Linked DNA regions of Massilia sp. METH4. The protein of the gene in region 1 interacts with the protein of each later gene in a pairwise test. Links are inferred from orthologs where the notes say so. Each region holds a gene or a part of one and is shown in the gene's direction. Other genes may lie near its edges.

What was found.
Region 2: the proteins of lpdA (region 1) and odhB interact in binary tests that used the Escherichia coli proteins (3 or more experiments, as listed by UniProt). The link is inferred for Massilia sp. METH4 from one-to-one orthologs.

What each region holds. Positions count from the first base shown.
Region 1 is NZ_CP146614.1:526,451-535,083, reverse strand. Bases 2,601-5,552 are described here. They hold lpdA (dihydrolipoyl dehydrogenase), read left to right. Parts: upstream 2,601-3,125; coding sequence 3,126-4,979; downstream 4,980-5,552. Other genes in these bases: V6Z91_RS02445 (helix-turn-helix domain-containing protein), read right to left, coding at 5,550-5,552; V6Z91_RS02450 (lysozyme inhibitor LprI family protein), read left to right, coding at 5,140-5,517; aceF (dihydrolipoyllysine-residue acetyltransferase), read left to right, coding at 2,601-3,113. Also shown: aceE (pyruvate dehydrogenase (acetyl-transferring), homodimeric type), read left to right, coding at 1-1,418; more of aceF, read left to right, coding at 1,440-2,600; more of V6Z91_RS02445, read right to left, coding at 5,553-6,542; V6Z91_RS02440 (DUF1272 domain-containing protein), read left to right, coding at 6,623-6,931; V6Z91_RS02435 (hypothetical protein), read left to right, coding at 7,300-8,187; V6Z91_RS02430 (hypothetical protein), read left to right, coding at 8,333-8,633. UniProt on the Escherichia coli protein: Lipoamide dehydrogenase is a component of the glycine cleavage system as well as of the alpha-ketoacid dehydrogenase complexes.
Region 2 is NZ_CP146614.1:80,891-89,484, reverse strand. The notes cover bases 2,119-5,031. They hold odhB (2-oxoglutarate dehydrogenase complex dihydrolipoyllysine-residue succinyltransferase), read left to right. Parts: upstream 2,119-2,894; coding sequence 2,895-4,169; downstream 4,170-5,031. Other genes in these bases: lpdA (dihydrolipoyl dehydrogenase), read left to right, coding at 4,743-5,031; V6Z91_RS00405 (PspC domain-containing protein), read left to right, coding at 4,381-4,746; V6Z91_RS00415 (2-oxoglutarate dehydrogenase E1 component), read left to right, coding at 2,119-2,818. Outside these bases: more of V6Z91_RS00415, read left to right, coding at 1-2,118; more of lpdA, read left to right, coding at 5,032-6,176; cell division protein ZapE, read left to right, coding at 6,256-7,353; V6Z91_RS00390 (hypothetical protein), read left to right, coding at 7,367-8,035; V6Z91_RS00385 (thioredoxin family protein), read right to left, coding at 8,396-8,594. UniProt on the Escherichia coli protein: E2 component of the 2-oxoglutarate dehydrogenase (OGDH) complex which catalyzes the second step in the conversion of 2-oxoglutarate to succinyl-CoA and CO(2).

The sequences.
Region 1 (8,633 bases):
TGCGCGACCGCTTCAACATCCCAATTCCGGACGACAAGCTGGCCGAGATTCCGTTCTTCAAGCCGTCCGACGACGCGCCCGAGATCAAGTACCTGCATGAGCGCCGCAAGGCACTGGGCGGCTACCTGCCGGCCCGCCGCGTGAAGGCCGACGAAACCCTGGTGGTGCCGCCGCTGGAGGCATTCAAGTCCGTGCTGGAACCGACCGCGGAAGGCCGCGAGATCTCCACCACGCAGTCGTTCGTGCGTATCATCACCGCGCTGCTGCGCGACCAGAGCCTGGGCCCGCGCGTCGTGCCGATCCTGGTCGACGAATCGCGTACCTTCGGCATGGAAGGCCTGTTCCGCCAGATCGGCATCTTCAACCAGCAGGGCCAGCTGTACGAGCCGGTGGATAAAGACCAGGTGATGTACTACCGCGAAGACAAGGCCGGCCAGATCCTGCAGGAAGGCATCAACGAAGCGGGCGGCATGAGCTCGTGGATCGCCGCGGCAACGTCGTACTCGACCAACAACCGCGTGATGCTGCCGTTCTTCACGTACTACTCGATGTTCGGCATGCAGCGCGTGGGCGACCTGGCCTGGGCCGCGGGCGACATGCGCGCCCGCGGCTTCCTGATGGGCGGTACCGCCGGCCGCACGACGCTGAACGGCGAAGGCCTGCAGCACGAAGATGGCCACAGCCACCTGTTCGCCGCGGCGATCCCGAACTGCCTGCCGTACGACCCGACCTTCGGCCACGAACTGGCGGTGATCGTGCATGACGGCCTGCGCCGCATGGTGACGGAACAGGAAGACGTGTTCTACTACATCACCATCATGAACGAGAACTACGCTCATCCAGGCCTGAAGCCGGGCCAGGAAGAGGGCATCCTGAAGGGCATGTACCTGCTGCAGGAAGGTTCCAAGGACGCCAAGGAGCGCGTGCAGCTGGTGGGCTCCGGCACGATCCTGCGCGAATCGATCTTCGCCGCCGAGCTGCTGGAGAAGGACTGGGGCATCGCCGCCGACGTGTGGTCCGCTCCGTCGCTGACCCTGGTGGCGCGCGACGGCCAGGACGCCGAGCGCTGGAACCTCGTGAACCCGACCAAGGAACAGCGCGTACCGTACGTGACCGGCCTGCTTCAGAACACGCAGGGTCCGATCATCGCCACGACCGACTACATGCGCCTGTACGCCGAGCAGATCCGCGCGTTCATGCCGAAGGGCCGCACCTACCGCGTGCTGGGCACCGATGGCTTCGGCCGTTCGGACAGCCGCGCCAAGCTGCGCGAGTTCTTCGAGGTGAACCGTTACTACATCACGGTGGCCGCGCTGCGTTCGCTGGCCGACGAAGGCAAGATCGACATCTCCGTCGTGGAGCAGGCGGTCGCCAAGTACGGCCTGAACCCGAACAAACCCAATCCGGTGACCCAATAACGAGAATACGGAGCAAACGCTATGAGCATTGTGGAAGTCAAAGTCCCGGATATCGGTGATTTCAAGGAAGTCGAAGTCATCGAGCTGATGGTGAAGGTCGGCGACACGATCAAGGTCGACCAGTCGCTGATCACCGTCGAATCGGACAAGGCGTCGATGGAGATTCCATCGTCCGCCGCCGGTGTCGTCAAGGAATTGAAAGTGAAGGTCGGCGACAAGGTGGCCGAAGGCACGCTGCTGTTGCTGCTGGAAGCGGACGGCGCGGCCGCCGCGCCGGCTTCGGCCGCTGCTGCTCCGGCCGCGGCACCTGCCGCCGCCGCGCCGGCACCAGCTCCCGCGCCCGCCCCGGCTCCGGCCGCGGCCGCCGGCCCGGTAGAGGTGAAGGTTCCCGACATCGGCGACTTCAAGGAAGTGGAAGTGATCGAAGTGATGGTCAAGGTCGGCGACACGATCAAGAAGGACCAGTCGCTGATCACCGTCGAATCGGACAAGGCATCGATGGAAATCCCGTCGTCGCAGGACGGCGTGGTAAAGGAAATCAAGGTCAAGGTCGGCGACAAGGTGGCCGAAGGCTCGCTGGTGCTGATCGTCGAATCGACGGGCGGCGCTGCCGCCGCTCCTGCTGCTGCCGCTGCCGCGCCGGCACCTGCTCCGGCGGCGGCCGCGGCACCTGCGCCCGCACCGGCTCCGGCCGCTGCGCCGGCATCGGCACCCGCTGCTGCTCAGGCAACAAGCGCGGCCAGCACCGGCGTCTCGGGCAAGCTGGCCCACGCCTCGCCGTCCGTGCGCAAGTTCGCCCGTGAACTGGGCGTGGATGTTTCGAAAGTGCCGGGCACTGGTCCGAAGAACCGCATCACCCAGCAGGACGTGCAGAACTACGTGAAAGGCGTGATCGCCGGCGCAGCCGCTGCCCCGACCGCCGCTCCCGCCGCCGCCGGTGGCGGCGCGGGCCTGAACCTGCTGCCGTGGCCGTCGCTGGACTTTTCCAAGTTCGGCGAGACGGAACTGCAGCCGCTGCCGCGCATCAAGAAGATCTCCGGCCCGAACCTGCACCGCAACTGGGTGATGATCCCGCACGTGACGCAGTTCGAGGATGCCGACATCACCGACCTGGAAGCGTTCCGCGTCGAGACCAACAACGCCAACGCGAAGAACAAGGATGCCGCCAAGCTGACCATGCTGGCCTTCGTGATCAAGGCATCGGTCGCCGCGCTCAAGAAGTACCCGGCGTTCAACTCCTCGCTCGATGCGAAGGGCGAGAACCTGATCCTGAAGAAGTACTACAACATCGGCTTCGCGGCCGATACGCCGCAAGGCCTGGTGGTGCCGGTGGTGAAGAACGCCGACCAGAAGAGCGTGTCGCAGATCGCCCGCGAAATGACGGAACTGTCGCTGGCGGCCCGCGAAGGCAAGCTGAAGCCGGCCGACATGCAGGGCGCCACGTTCACGATCTCGTCGCTGGGCGGCATCGGCGGCTCGCACTTCACGCCGATCGTGAATGCGCCGGAAGTGGCGATCCTGGGCCTGTCGAAAGCTTCGATGAAGCCCGTGTGGGACGGCAAGCAGTTCGCGCCGCGCCTGATGATGACGCTGTCGCTGTCGTACGATCACCGCGTGATCGACGGCGCGTCCGGTGCCCGCTTCGCTGTCTACCTGGCCGAAGTGCTGGGCGACATGCGCAAAGTGCTGCTGTAAGGAGCCCGCCACATGAGCATCGTTGAGGTAAAAGTACCGAATATCGGCGACTTCAAGGAAGTCGAAGTCATCGAGATCATCGTCAAGGCCGGCGACACGATCAAGGTCGACCAGTCGATCGCCACCGTGGAATCGGACAAGGCATCGATGGAGATCCCGTCCACGCACGCCGGCGTGGTGAAGGAATTGAAGATCAAGGTGGGCGACAAGGTGAGCGAAGGCTCGCTGCTGTTGTTGCTGGAAGAAACCGCCGGCGCTGCCGCTTCTGCACCGGCAGCGGCACCGGCTGGCGTTCCCGCATCGCCCGTGGCCCAGCCCGCCGAAAAGGGCGAGGCTCCCGGCCAGGCAGCCCCAGTGTACGGCGGCCCCGCCGTCGCGGCGCCCGCCTCGTCTCCCGCCTCGTCCGGCCCGGCGCCTGCCGCCGGCTCGTACTCCGGCAATGTCGACATCCAGTGCGACATGATGGTGCTGGGCGGCGGCCCCGGCGGCTACTCGGCCGCCTTCCGCGCCGCGGACCTGGGCTTGAACACCGTGATCGTCGAACGCTACGCCACGCTGGGCGGCGTGTGCCTGAACGTGGGGTGCATCCCGTCGAAAGCGCTGCTGCACCTGGCTGCCGTGATCGATGAAACGTCGCATATGGCCAAGCATGGCGTGAAGTTCGCCAAGCCCGAAGTCGACATCGACGAAGTGCGCAAGTACAAGGAAGGCGTGATCGGCAAGATGACCGGCGGCCTGGCCGGCATGGCCAAGGCGCGCAAGACCCAGGTCGTGCAAGGCGTGGGCCAGTTCGTCAGCCCGAACCACATCGAAGTGACGGGCCCGGACGGCACGAAGAAGGTCGTGCAGTTCAAGCAGGCGATCATCGCCGCCGGCTCCTCGGTCGTGAAGCTGCCGTTCATTCCGGAAGATCCGCGCATCGTCGATTCGACTGGCGCGCTGGAACTGCGCTTCATCCCGAAACGCATGCTGGTGATCGGCGGCGGCATCATCGGCCTGGAAATGGCCACCGTGTACTCCACGTTCGGTGCGCGCATCGACGTGGTCGAGATGATGGATGGCCTGATGCAGGGCGCCGACCGCGATGCCGTGAAGATCTGGCAGAAGTACAACGCGGCCCGCTTCGACAACATCATGACCAAGACGAAGACGGTGGGCGTGGAAGCGCTGCCCGAAGGGATCAAGGTCACGTTCGAAGCTGCCGAAGCCGGCGCCAAGGCACCGGAACCGCAGATCTACGACATGGTGCTGGTGGCCGTGGGCCGCAGCCCGAACGGCAAGAAGATCGCCGCCGACAAGGCCGGCGTGCAGGTGACCGACCGCGGCTTCATCAACGTCGACAGCCAGATGCGCACCAACGTGCCGCACATCTTCGCCATCGGCGACCTGGTGGGGCAGCCGATGCTGGCGCACAAGGCCGTGCACGAAGGCCACGTGGCCGCCGAAGCGGCCGTGGGGCAGAAGTCGCACTTCGATGCATCCGTGATTCCGTCCGTCGCCTACACCGATCCGGAAGTGGCATGGGTCGGCCTGACGGAAGACGAAGCGAAGGCCAAGGGCATCAAGGTCGAGAAGGGCCACTTCCCGTGGGCCGCCTCGGGCCGCGCCGTGGCCAACGGCCGCGACGAAGGCTTCACGAAAGTGCTGTTCGATGCGGAAACCCACCGCATCGTCGGCGGCACCATCGTGGGCACGCACGCGGGCGACATGATCGGCGAGATCGCGCTGGCGATCGAGATGGGCGCCGACGGCACCGACATCGGCAAGACGATCCACCCGCACCCGACCCTGGGCGAGTCGATCGGCATGGCCGCCGAAGTGTACGAAGGCGTGTGCACGGACTTGCCGCCGGTGCGCAAGCGCTGATCCTTCATCGCCGTTGCATCCCAACGCCACCTCCGGGTGGCGTTTTCACAACGGGGACTGTCCCCGAACTTTTACAACACATCCTGTTGTAAAAAATCGGGGACAGTCCCCGTTGTCATCAAACGACAATGCCCGCACTTCATTTACACAGGAGCCATGCATGAAGACCATCGCCATCGCAGCTGGAATGTTCTTGCTGACGGCGTCCACCGCCTGGGCCGTGGATTGCGCCAAGGCGGTCGCCACGCCCGACCTCAACGAATGTGCCGCCCAGGAGCAGAAGGCGGTCGAGGCCAGGCTGAACAGTACGTATCAGAAGGTGCTCAAGGCGCTCGAGGAGCGCGACGAGAACCATGTGGAAACGCGCAAGAAGTTTGTCGCGGCCCAGCGCGCATGGATCAGGTTCCGCGAAGCCGATTGCAGCGCCGCTTACCAGTACTACATCGACGGCTCCATGCGCAACCTCGTGCACATCGGCTGCATGCAGAAGCGCGCGGAGCAACGGATCAAGGAGCTGGACGCCTTCCTCGGACCGTAAGCGACAACGTGCCCATCCTCTGGCGCGGGGCCTCAGCCGAAGCGCGCCCGATAGTCGCCCGGCAGCACTCCCAGGCGCTGCGTGAACGCTCGCCGCAGGTTGTATTCGCTGCCGTGGCCGCTGCGCCGCGCGGCTTCCTTCACCGTCATCCGCGGCCGCTCCAGCAACTGGCACGCCGCTTCGAGCCGCAGCCGGGCCAGTAACTGCGCCGGCGTAACGTCGGCCTCCTGCCTCAGCCGGCGGTGCAGCGTGCGCACGGAGAGCGCGCAGGCCGCGGCCATCTGTTCCACGTCCAGTTCCTTCGCGAGCCGCGGCCGCAGCCATGCGGTCAGCTGCCCGGTGACGCCTTCGGGCACCGCCTGCGCCAGCAGCTCGGCGCTGAATTGCCGCTGCCCGCCCGGCCGTTTCAGGAACAGCACCATGCGCCTGGCGACCGCCAGCGCGGCGGCGCGGCCCAGGTCTTCCTCGACAAGGCTCAGCGCCAGGTCCATGCCGGCGCTGATGCCGGCGGAGGTGCGGAACTTGCCGTCGCGGACGTGGATGGCATCGTCCTGGACGTCGATCGAAGGGTGTTCGGCCCGCAATGCGTCGACATCCTGCCAGTGCGTGACGGCGCGGCGCCCGTCGAGCAGGCCGGCCCTCGCCAGCACGAATGCACCGGTACACACCGAGCAGCAACGCGCCACGTTCGCACTGGCGCCCGCGACCCAGCGCAGCACCGCCTCGCCATCGGCCGTTGCTGCCGACGGCAGTGCCGCGCCGCCGCCGCCCGCCACCACCAGCGTGCCGCCTGCCAGCGCGCGGCGCGGCAGCGGCGCGGCCAGCATCGCGACGCCGGCCGACGAGGCGATGGCGCCGCCGCCATGGGCGACCAGGTGGATGCGGTAGGGCTCGGGCAGGCCGGCGTCGCGCGCTTCGTCGTTGGCGCTGGCAAAGACCTGGATCGGCCCCGTGGCGTCGAGCAGCAAGAAGCCGGGGAATACCAGCAGCCAGATATCGATGGGTCGTCGGGGATCATTGCGCATGTGGCAGATATTCATCCTTCGTTGTCATTCCTGTCAATCGCGGCGGGCCCAGAATGCCGGTGATGAATGAAGGAGAAGCCATGCTCGAACTGCGACCCACCTGCGAACACTGCAACAAGGCACTGCCGCCCGACGCGACGGATGCGCGCATCTGTTCCTACGAATGCACGTTCTGCGCCGGGTGCGTCGACGGCCTGTTGCACAACGTTTGCCCGAACTGCGGCGGCGGCTTCGTGCCCCGGCCCGTGCGGCCGGCGCGCAACTGGAAGAACGCTAATTACCTCGGCAACGACCCCGCGCGCACGGCGCCGAAGTACCGGCCGGTGGATGCCGCCGCGCACGCGGTATTCGCGGCGGCGATCGCGGACATCGCGCCCGAGCGGCGGTGAGATACCGCCGCTACTGCGCGATTACGCCAGCTGGCAGTGGAAGCGCCCATCGGCGCAGGCGCAGGTGAGCCGGAAGCGCCCGCCGCTGTAATAAGCCGGATGGCGCTGGGACATTCCCAGCGTGCCCGTTGCAATGCTGTCGTGGAAAACCGCCAGTTTTGCCACCCTTCCAGTTTGGCAGCATCGACGCCCAGCTTCCCTAGGGCTACGGTCTTGCATTTGGATTTGCCAATGATATACTCCATGCTGGCGTGACCGCGCCTGCCTGTCCACCGAGGGTAAATCCACAGAGAAGGTCTTCAAACCATTTAATTTTTCTGCGCGCACGCGACAAGGTGGACGTCTAGTGCCATGCGCGGGAGAATACAATGAGCAAGACCCCTCTGACCCTGCTCGAGCGCAAGCTCCGTGAACAAGCCAAGAAGCTAGTGCGCGGTGGCGATGACTCCTGCTATATGCAAGTGTTGGATCGCCTGGCGAAGGAAAATCGCTTCCTCGGCAGTGATCAGCTTCGACGAATGGCGCAAGCTGAGCGCTGCGCATATTCCCTTGGCGGTGCCCAAATGCTGCCATGTCTTCCTGCCAGTGGCTGCGTTTACCGCATTAAGATCGGACAAAGTGTCTGGTCTCTCCATGTTTCGACCTCAGGTCCCCAGCTTTGGCTCGAGGACCGTCCTCCTGCATTTTTTTCGGACCGCTCGAATCGTTCTGATCTTGGATTGTTCCAGGTGCTTCTAAAAGCGAGTGAGATGTCTCGATATCAGGCCGGTTTTCCGGCGCACGGTTGGGTTGTGACACGTTATGGCTCTTATCGTCAACAAACCGCTGAGTTCTTTTCGGACGATGACGCAAGGTCGCTTTCCTACCACTTTGGAATCCCGATCGGGGGGAGCTTTCGCTACGGTGAACAACGTGAATTCTCCGAGCTATGTTTCCTTAAGAGCCCTGCATTTGCAGCACTCAGGGCCGCGATTCGAAGCGGCGCAGTTGCCCTGCCAGATCAGACACAATGGTCCTGTGGCCTTAGTCCTTTATGGGAACATCTGATCGCCATGGCGGACCACGATTTCCGGGATGTTGAACGCATGGCGGACTGGTACTTCAAGCATGCGTCCTATGAGCAAATCAGGAATATTGGTCAGGTCGCGCATTGGGGGCAAGTAACTGAATCGCAGCAAGGCTGGAACGGATCGTCTACCCCATTTGTCGAGTATTTCCGCACAGCTGTGCGGCAGCGCCGGGCGCCGAAAAATTAACTGCGGCCTGAGGCGCATTGAAGCGCGTGTGTACCGGCGCGCTTCTCCCACCTAAGGGGCGGCATTCGTGCGTTGCGGTGGCGGAGCAAGGGGTAACATGAGGCGCTCTACGTCTCCGCATGCTTTTCCATCCTGAAAGGCTCGCATGAACACGCGCTTCCTTGCAATACTGCTTGCCGGCCTTGTGCCGGTCCTTGCCTCGTTCGCCAACGATGCCGCCGCCCAGGCGTCCGTCGAGCAATCCCGGCAGTCAAGCCGCGCGCTGGTCACCAACCAGCCTTACAGTGCCATCCAGACAGTGACGGTGCGCCGCCTGCTGGAGGATGGCGACGAGTTCACTCGGCAGACCGTGACAAGGCTGTACCGCGACAGCGCGGGCAGGACGCGCCGCGACACACTCGACAGCGACGGTGAGCTCGATCACTCCATCATCAGCGGTGCCGACG
Region 2 (8,594 bases), 450 kb from region 1 along the record:
TGGGAATGCGCCGTACGTAGAAGAACTCTACGAAGCGTACCTGGAAAACCCCGGCTCGGTGCCGGATAACTGGCGCGCTTATTTCGACGCCATGCAGCACGTGCCTGCCGTCGACGGTTCCAACAAGCCCGACGTCAACCACTCCTCCGTGATCGCCTCGTTTGCCGAGCGCGCGAAAGCCGGCCCGATCCGGACCGTGACCGCGACCGCCGATGTCGAAATGGGCCGCAAGCGCGTGGCCGCCACCCAGCTGATCGCAGCCTACCGCTACCTGGGCTCTCGCTGGGCCAACCTCGACCCGCTGCAGCGCCAGGAACGCCCGGCCATCCCGGAACTGGACCCTGCCTCCTACGGCTTCACCGACGCCGACCTGGACACCGTATTTAACATCAGCAACACGTACTTCGGCCCGGAAACCGCGTCGCTGCGCGACCTGCTGAACTACCTGCGCGAAACGTACACCCGCTCCATCGGCGCGGAATTCATGTACATCTCCGATCCGGCCGAGAAGCGCTGGCTGCAGGAACGCCTGGAATCGATCCGCTCCACGCCGAACTTCTCGCCGGAAAAGAAAAAGCACATCCTGGAACGCCTGACCGCGGCCGAAGGCCTCGAGCGCTACCTGCACACCAAGTACGTGGGCCAGAAACGCTTCTCGCTGGAAGGCGGCGAAACGTTCATCGCCTCGATGGATGAGATCATCCAGCGCGCCGGCGAAAAGGGCGTGCAGGAAATCGTGATCGGCATGGCCCACCGTGGCCGCCTGAACGTGCTGGTCAACACCCTGGGCAAGGCACCGAAGGACCTGTTCGAGGAATTCGAAGGCAAGCACGGCGACGACCTGCCGGCCGGCGACGTGAAATACCACCAGGGCTTCTCGTCCGACATCTCCACCGCCGGTGGCCCCGTCCACCTGTCGCTGGCGTTCAACCCGTCGCACCTGGAAATCGTCAATCCGGTGGTCGAAGGTTCCGTCAAGGCGCGCATGGACCGCCGCGGCGACACCCAGGGCGCGCAGGTGCTGCCGATCCTGGTGCACGGCGACGCGGCATTCGCCGGCCAGGGCGTGGTGATGGAAACGCTGAACCTGGCGCAGACCCGCGGCTATGGCACGGGCGGCACGGTGCACGTCGTGATCAACAACCAGATCGGCTTCACCACGTCCGACCCGCGCGACGCGCGTTCGACGATCTATGCCACCGACGTCGTCAAGATGATCGAGGCGCCGGTGCTGCACGTGAACGCCGACGATCCGGAAGCGGTCGTGCTGGCTTCGCAGATCGCCCTGGACTACCGCGCGCAGTTCCAGAAGGACATCGTGGTCGACATCATCTGCTACCGCAAGCTGGGCCACAACGAGCAGGACACGCCGGCGCTGACGCAGCCGCTGATGTACAAGAAGATCGCGCAACACCCGGGCACCCGCCGCCTGTACGCCGACAAGCTGGCGGCCCAGGGCGTGATCCCGGCCGACGGCGGCGACCAGATGGTGGCCGCGTACCGCGCCGCCATGGACGCCGGCAAGCACACCGTCGACCCGGTCATCTCGAACTTCAAGAACAAGTTCGCCGTCGACTGGCTGCCGTTCCTGAACCGCAAGTGGACCGACGCGGCCGATACCGCCGTGCCGCTCACGGAACTGAAGCGCCTGGCTACCCGCATCACCACCGTGCCGGAAGGCTTCAAGGTGCACTCGCTGGTGGAAAAAGTACTGGCCGACCGCGCCAACATGGGCAAAGGTGAACTGAACCTGGACTGGGGCATGGGCGAACACCTGGCCTACGCGTCGCTGGTCTCGTCCGGCTACGCCGTGCGCCTGACCGGCCAGGACGCCGGCCGCGGCACGTTCACGCACCGCCACGCGGTGCTGCACGACCAGAACCGCGAACGCTGGGATGCCGGCACCTACGTGCCGCTGCAGAACGTGTCCGACAACCAGGCACCGTTCACCGTCATCGACTCCGTGCTGTCGGAAGAAGCGGTGCTGGGCTTCGAATACGGTTACTCGACCGCCGAGCCGAACACGCTGACGATCTGGGAAGCCCAGTTCGGCGACTTCGTGAACGGCGCCCAGGTGGTGATCGACCAGTTCATCTCGTCCGGCGAAGTGAAGTGGGGCCGCGCTTCGGGCCTCGTGATGCTGCTGCCGCACGGCTATGAAGGCCAGGGTCCGGAGCACTCCTCCGCCCGCCCGGAACGCTTCCTGCAGCTGTGCGCCGAGAACAATATGCAGGTGGTGCAGCCGACGACGGCCGCGCAGATCTTCCACCTGCTGCGCCGCCAGATGGTGCGCCAGTTCCGCAAGCCGCTCGTCGTGCTCACGCCGAAGTCGCTGCTGCGCAACAAGGATGCCGGCTCGCCGCTGAACGACCTGGCCAAGGGTGCGTTCCAGACCGTGATCGGCGAAGTGGACGACAAGATCGATGCGAAGAAGGTCAAGCGCGTGATCGCCTGCTCCGGCAAGGTGTATTACGACCTGGCCAATGCCCGCAAGACCCGCGGCCAGACCGATACGGCCATCATCCGTGTCGAACAGCTGTACCCGTTCCCGCACAAGGCATTCGCCGCCGAACTGAAGAAGTTCCCGGCCGCCACCGAAGTGGTGTGGGCGCAGGACGAGCCGCAGAACCAGGGTCCATGGTTCCAGATCCAGCACAACATCTTCGAGTCGATGGAAGCGGGCCAGCGCCTGGCGTATGCCGGCCGTCCGGCTTCCGCCTCGCCGGCTGTCGGCTACTACGACAAGCACTACGCCCAGCAGAAAGAGCTGCTGGAAACGGCGTTCTCGAAGCTGAAGGGCTTCATCCTGACCAAGTAAAAGCAAGGCAAGCCGCGCGGACTCCGAGGAGGTCTGCGCGGCCTCTACGCATCTATCGAATACGGAGTAACAACAAATGGCACAAATCGAAGTCAAAGTTCCACAACTGTCGGAATCCGTCGCTGAAGCGACCCTGCTGGCCTGGCACAAGAAGGTCGGCGACACCGTGGCGCGCGACGAGAACCTGATCGACATCGAAACCGACAAAGTGGTCCTGGAACTTCCCGCACCGGCCGCCGGCGTGATCGTGCAGATCATCAAGAACGATGGCGCGACCGTCGTTGCCGATGAAGTGATCGCCATCATCGATACGGAAGGCACCGCAAAAGTTTCGCCGATCCCCGTGACGGCAGCCCCGGTGGAAACCGCGGCCGCACCGGCACCTGCCGCAGCGCCGGCAGCCGCCACCGGTGGCTCGAAGGGCGACGTGGCCATGCCGGCCGCCGCCAAGATCCTGTCCGAGAAAGGCCTGTCCGCTTCCGACGTGACCGGCTCCGGCAAGGATGGCCGCGTGACCAAGGGCGATGCCCTGGCCGCTTCCGCCGCATCTGCCAAACCCGCAGCCGCCGCACCGGCACCCGCCGCTCCTGCTGCCGCCGCCAAGCCGGCCCTGCAGAAAGTGGCCGCACCGGTCACGCTCAACCTGGGCGACCGTCCGGAAGAGCGCGTGCCGATGAGCCGCCTGCGCGCCCGTATCGCCGAGCGCCTGGTCGAATCGCAATCCACCAACGCCATCCTGACCACCTTCAACGAGGTGAACATGAAGCCGGTGATGGACCTGCGTAACAAGTACAAGGACAAGTTCGAGAAAGAGCACGGCGTGAAGCTGGGCTTCATGTCCTTCTTCGTCAAGGCCGCCGTGGCAGCCCTGAAGAAGTACCCGATCCTGAACGCATCGGTCGACGGTAACGACATCGTCTACCACGGCTACTTCGACATCGGTATCGCCGTCGGTTCGCCGCGCGGCCTGGTGGTGCCGATCCTGCGCAACGCCGACCAGATGACGATCGCCGAGATCGAGAAGAAGATCGGCGAATTCGGCGCGAAGGCCAAGGAAGGCAAGCTGACCCTGGACGACCTGACCGGCGGCACGTTCTCGATCTCCAACGGCGGCACCTTCGGCTCCATGCTGTCGACCCCGATCATCAACCCGCCGCAGTCGGCGATCCTGGGCGTGCACGCGACCAAGGACCGCGCCGTGGTGGAAGACGGCCAGATCGTCATCCGCCCGATGAACTACCTGGCGATGTCCTACGACCACCGCATCATCGACGGCCGCGAAGCCGTGCTGGGCCTGGTGGCGATGAAGGAAGCGCTGGAAGATCCGGCGCGCCTGCTGCTGGACCTGTAATCGAGCGTAGGTAGATCACCGGCCGGCTGCGTACCCCGCAATCGGCCGTAGCCTGCGGCTCCAGCCTTGGTGTCGGACATCTTTTCGCGCAGCGAAAAGGTGCCCGACACCGGTTTTCCGCCCCCACTTCGGCTTCGTTCGGCCGCAGTGGTGAAAACCGTGGTTAGCCCCCATCTGGGAACTGACCCCACGACCTCAGGAGCCGACGGCCATGACCATCTCCGACGAAATCCGCCGCCTGCACGAGTTGCACCAGGCCGGCGCCCTGACCGACGCGGAGTTTGCCCGCGCCAAGGAGCGCCTGCTGAACGGCGCCCCGCCCCCCGCGGCCGGTGACGGCGACCTGGCCAGCGAGTTCTCGCGGCTGCGCCGTTCGCGCGCCGACCGCTGGCTGGGCGGCGTGTGCGGCGGGATCGGCAAGGCTTCCGGCGTGGCGTCGTGGATCTGGCGCATCGTGTTCGTGTTGTTCACGATCTCGTTCGGCTTCGGGCTGGTGATTTACATTCTGTTGTGGATATTCGTCCCGGAAGAAGAGCGTCTCCCGGGTAACGACATAATTGGGAAATCAGACACATGAGCAACAAACAATTCGACGTAGTGGTGATCGGCGCCGGCCCCGGCGGCTATATCGCGGCCATCCGCGCTGCACAGCTGGGCTTCTCGGTCGCGTGTATCGACGAGTGGGCCAATGAAAAGGGCGGCCCGGCACCGGGCGGCACCTGCACCAACGTCGGCTGCATCCCGTCCAAGGCGCTGCTGCAATCGTCCGAGCACTTCGAGCATGCCGGTCACGCGTTCAAGGAGCACGGCATCGAGGTGTCCGGCCTGGCGCTGAACCTGGGCCAGATGCTCAAGCGTAAGAACAACGTCGTGAAGCAGAACAACGACGGCATCCTGTACCTGTTCAAGAAGAACAAGGTGACGTTCTTCCACGGCCGCGGCGCATTCGGCGGCGCAGCCGGCGCGGAAGGCTATCCGATCGAGATCACCGGGCAGACGACCGAAACGATCAACGCGAAGCAGGTGATCGTGGCCACGGGTTCCAACGCCCGTGCGCTGCCGGGCGCACCGTTCGATGAAAAGCTGATCCTGTCGAACACGGGCGCGCTGGCCATCGAGGCAGTGCCGGCCAAGCTGGGCGTGATCGGCGCCGGCGTGATCGGCCTGGAAATGGGTTCCGTATGGCGCCGCCTGGGCGCCGACGTGACCGTGCTGGAAGGCCTGCCGACCTTCCTGGGCGCCGTGGACGAGCAGATCGCCAAGGAAGCGCACAAGATGTTCACCAAGCAGGGCCTGAAGATCAGCCTGGGCGTGAAGGTGGAGTCGGTGACCGCCGGCGAGAACAACGTGACCGTGAAGTACGCGGATGCGTCGGGCGCCGCACAGGAAGCCGTGTTCGACAAGCTGATCGTCTCGATCGGCCGCACCCCGAACACCAACGGCCTGAACGCCGAGAAGGCCGGCCTGGCGCTGGACGAGCGTGGCTTCATCGCCGTGGACGACGACTGCAAGACCAACCTGCCGAACGTGTGGGCGATCGGCGACGTGGTGCGCGGCCCGATGCTGGCGCACAAGGCCGAGGAAGAGGGCGTTGCCGTGGCCGAGCGTATCGCCGGCCAGCACGGCCACACCAACTTCGACACAATCCCCTGGGTCATCTACACCTCGCCGGAAATCGCCTGGGTCGGCAAGACCGAGCAGCAGCTGAAGGCGGCCGGCGTGGCGTACAAGGCCGGCACCTTCCCGTTCCTGGCCAACGGCCGCGCACGCGCGCTGGGCGACACGTCCGGCATGGTGAAGTTCCTGGCCGATGCCACGACCGACGAGATCCTGGGCGTGCACATCGTGGGCCCGATGGCTTCCGAGCTGATCTCCGAAGCCGTCGTGGCGATGGAATTCAAGGCTTCGGCCGAGGACATCGCGCGCATCTGCCACGCTCACCCGTCGCTGTCCGAAGCGACCAAGGAAGCTGCACTGGCCGTCGACAAGCGCACGCTGAACTTCTAACTGTTGCTTGAAGCCTTACCTGGGCCGGCCAAGCGAGCCACTTGGCCGGCCCGGCGTTTTTGTACGAAGCGAATCTTTCATGAACGTCCTCGAGTTTTACCAGCACGCGCTGGAACAGCGCAACTTCAAGCCCGACGAAGCCCAGCGCCGCGCCGTGGAACGGCTGCAGCACTGCTACGACGAATGGGTGGAGTACAAGGCCCAGCGCTCGAACAGCTTCAAGCGCCTGATCAACCGCCCGGACCCGCCACGCGGCGTGTACATGTGGGGCGGCGTGGGGCGCGGCAAGTCGTTCCTGATGGATTCGTTCTATTCGGTCGTGCCGGTGGTGCGCAAGACGCGCCTGCACTTCCATGAATTCATGCGCGCCGTGCATATCCAGCTCGACGAGCTGATGGGCATCGCCGACCCGCTCGACGAGGTGGCGAAACGGATCGCCAAGAAATACCGGCTGATCTGCTTCGACGAATTCCACGTCTCGGACGTGGCCGACGCGATGATCCTGTATAACCTGATGAAGGCGCTGTACGACAATGGCGTGTCGTTCATCATGACCTCGAACTACGAACCGTCCACGCTGTATCCGGACGGGCTGCACCGCGACCGTATCCTGCCCACCATCGCGCTCCTGAAGGAAAAGATGGATGTGCTCAACGTGGATGCGGGCGTGGACTACCGCGGCCGCGCGCTGGAGCAGGTGCACGCCTACTACATGCCGCTCAATGCGGCCACCGACGCCAAGCTGCGCGAAGCTTTCACCAAGCTCGCCGACACGCAGGAAGAAGACAAGCACGTCACGATCGAAGGCCGTGAACTGACGGCGCTGCGCCGCGCCGGCACCGTGATCTGGTTCGATTTCCAGACGCTGTGCGGCGGTCCCCGTTCGCAGAACGACTACCTGGAAATCGCCAGCCGTTTCCATACCGTGATATTGTCCGGAGTGCCGATGATGTCCGCCGGCCAGTCGTCCGAGGCACGCCGCTTCACGTGGCTGATCGACGTGTTCTACGACCAGGGCGTGAAGCTGATCATGTCCGCCGAGGTGGAGCCGGAAGAGCTGTACACTTCGGGCATGCTGGCCAATGAATTCCACCGCACCGTGTCGCGCATCGTGGAGATGCAGTCGCGCGAGTACATGGAAAAGGCACAGCGGGGCGGCGCCGCCGCACTGACCTGAACTACGGATGAGGATGATGGGGAAAGTATTGACGTTGATGGGCGGCCTGCTGCTGGCCGGTGGCGCGCTGGCGCAGGCGACGATCGGGTCGGTGGAGCAGGCCGACACGCTGCTGGCGCAGGTGGCGAAGGACCGCGCGGCGGTCGAGGCCGAATTCGCCGAGAGCGAACAGGTGTGCTACACGAAGTTCTTCGTCAATAACTGCCTGGACAAGGCGAAGGATAAACGCCGCGAGCGGCTGGCGGAACTGCGCGCGATCGAGATCGACGCGAACTACTTCAAGCGCAAGAGCGCCGTCGAACAGCGCGACCGCGAACTGACCGACCGCAACCAGCGCGACGCGGCCGAGGACGCAAAGCGCGCCGCCAACCCGCCGGCCCCACGCGTCACCCCCGAGGAAAAGCCGCGCCCGCAGCCGATCAAGACACTGCCGGCCCAGCGCCAGGCCGAGCACGCCGCCCGCGAACAGCAGCGCGCCGCGCGGGATGCCGCCGAGGCGAGCGAGCGCGCGAAGAAGGTCGAGGACTACAACCGCAAGCAGGCCGAAGCGGCCGAGCGGCAAAAACGCGTGGCCGAGAAAAAGGCCGAACGCGAAGCCAAGCGCGCCCAGCGCGAAGCCGACGAGGCCGCGAAAAAGGCGGCCGAGGCGGAAAAGGCAAAGCAGCACGGGCAGGGCAAGTAAGCTTTCCCTTCCATCACGAACAGCCGGCAGCCACGCCGGCTTTTTTCTTGCCAGCAGCGCTTGCATCTCCGACACCGGCGTTCCTCACGAAGTCAGCAGCATCCGGCGAAAACCATGGTGGCTTCCGCCAAGGCCTGTCTCGCCGCGCTCGACAGGCTGCATGCCAGGGAGCGGTGAAGACCGAGCGGACTTGATCCGTGCCGCCGAACTTTGGTGTCGGACACTATTTTTCGTAGAAAAATAGTGTCCGACACCGGTTGTCTCCCGAGGCACTGTTGCTGCATGGGAAAACCGGTGTCGCACATATTTTCCGGGATGAGGCCCGGAAAATATGTCCGACACCAGGCCAGCGGCCGGCGATTACTTCTGCGCCAGCAGCGCACGGATCGTCGCCTCGGTCTTGTCGTACGCGCCTTCGCCGAAGTGCGTGTAGACGATGCGGCCCTGCTTGTCGATCAGGTAGACCGCCGGCCAGAACTGGTTGTCGTAGGCTTTCCATGTGGCGTAGCGGTTGTCCTGCGCGACCGGGTAGGTGATGTCGAAGCGCCCGATGGCTTTC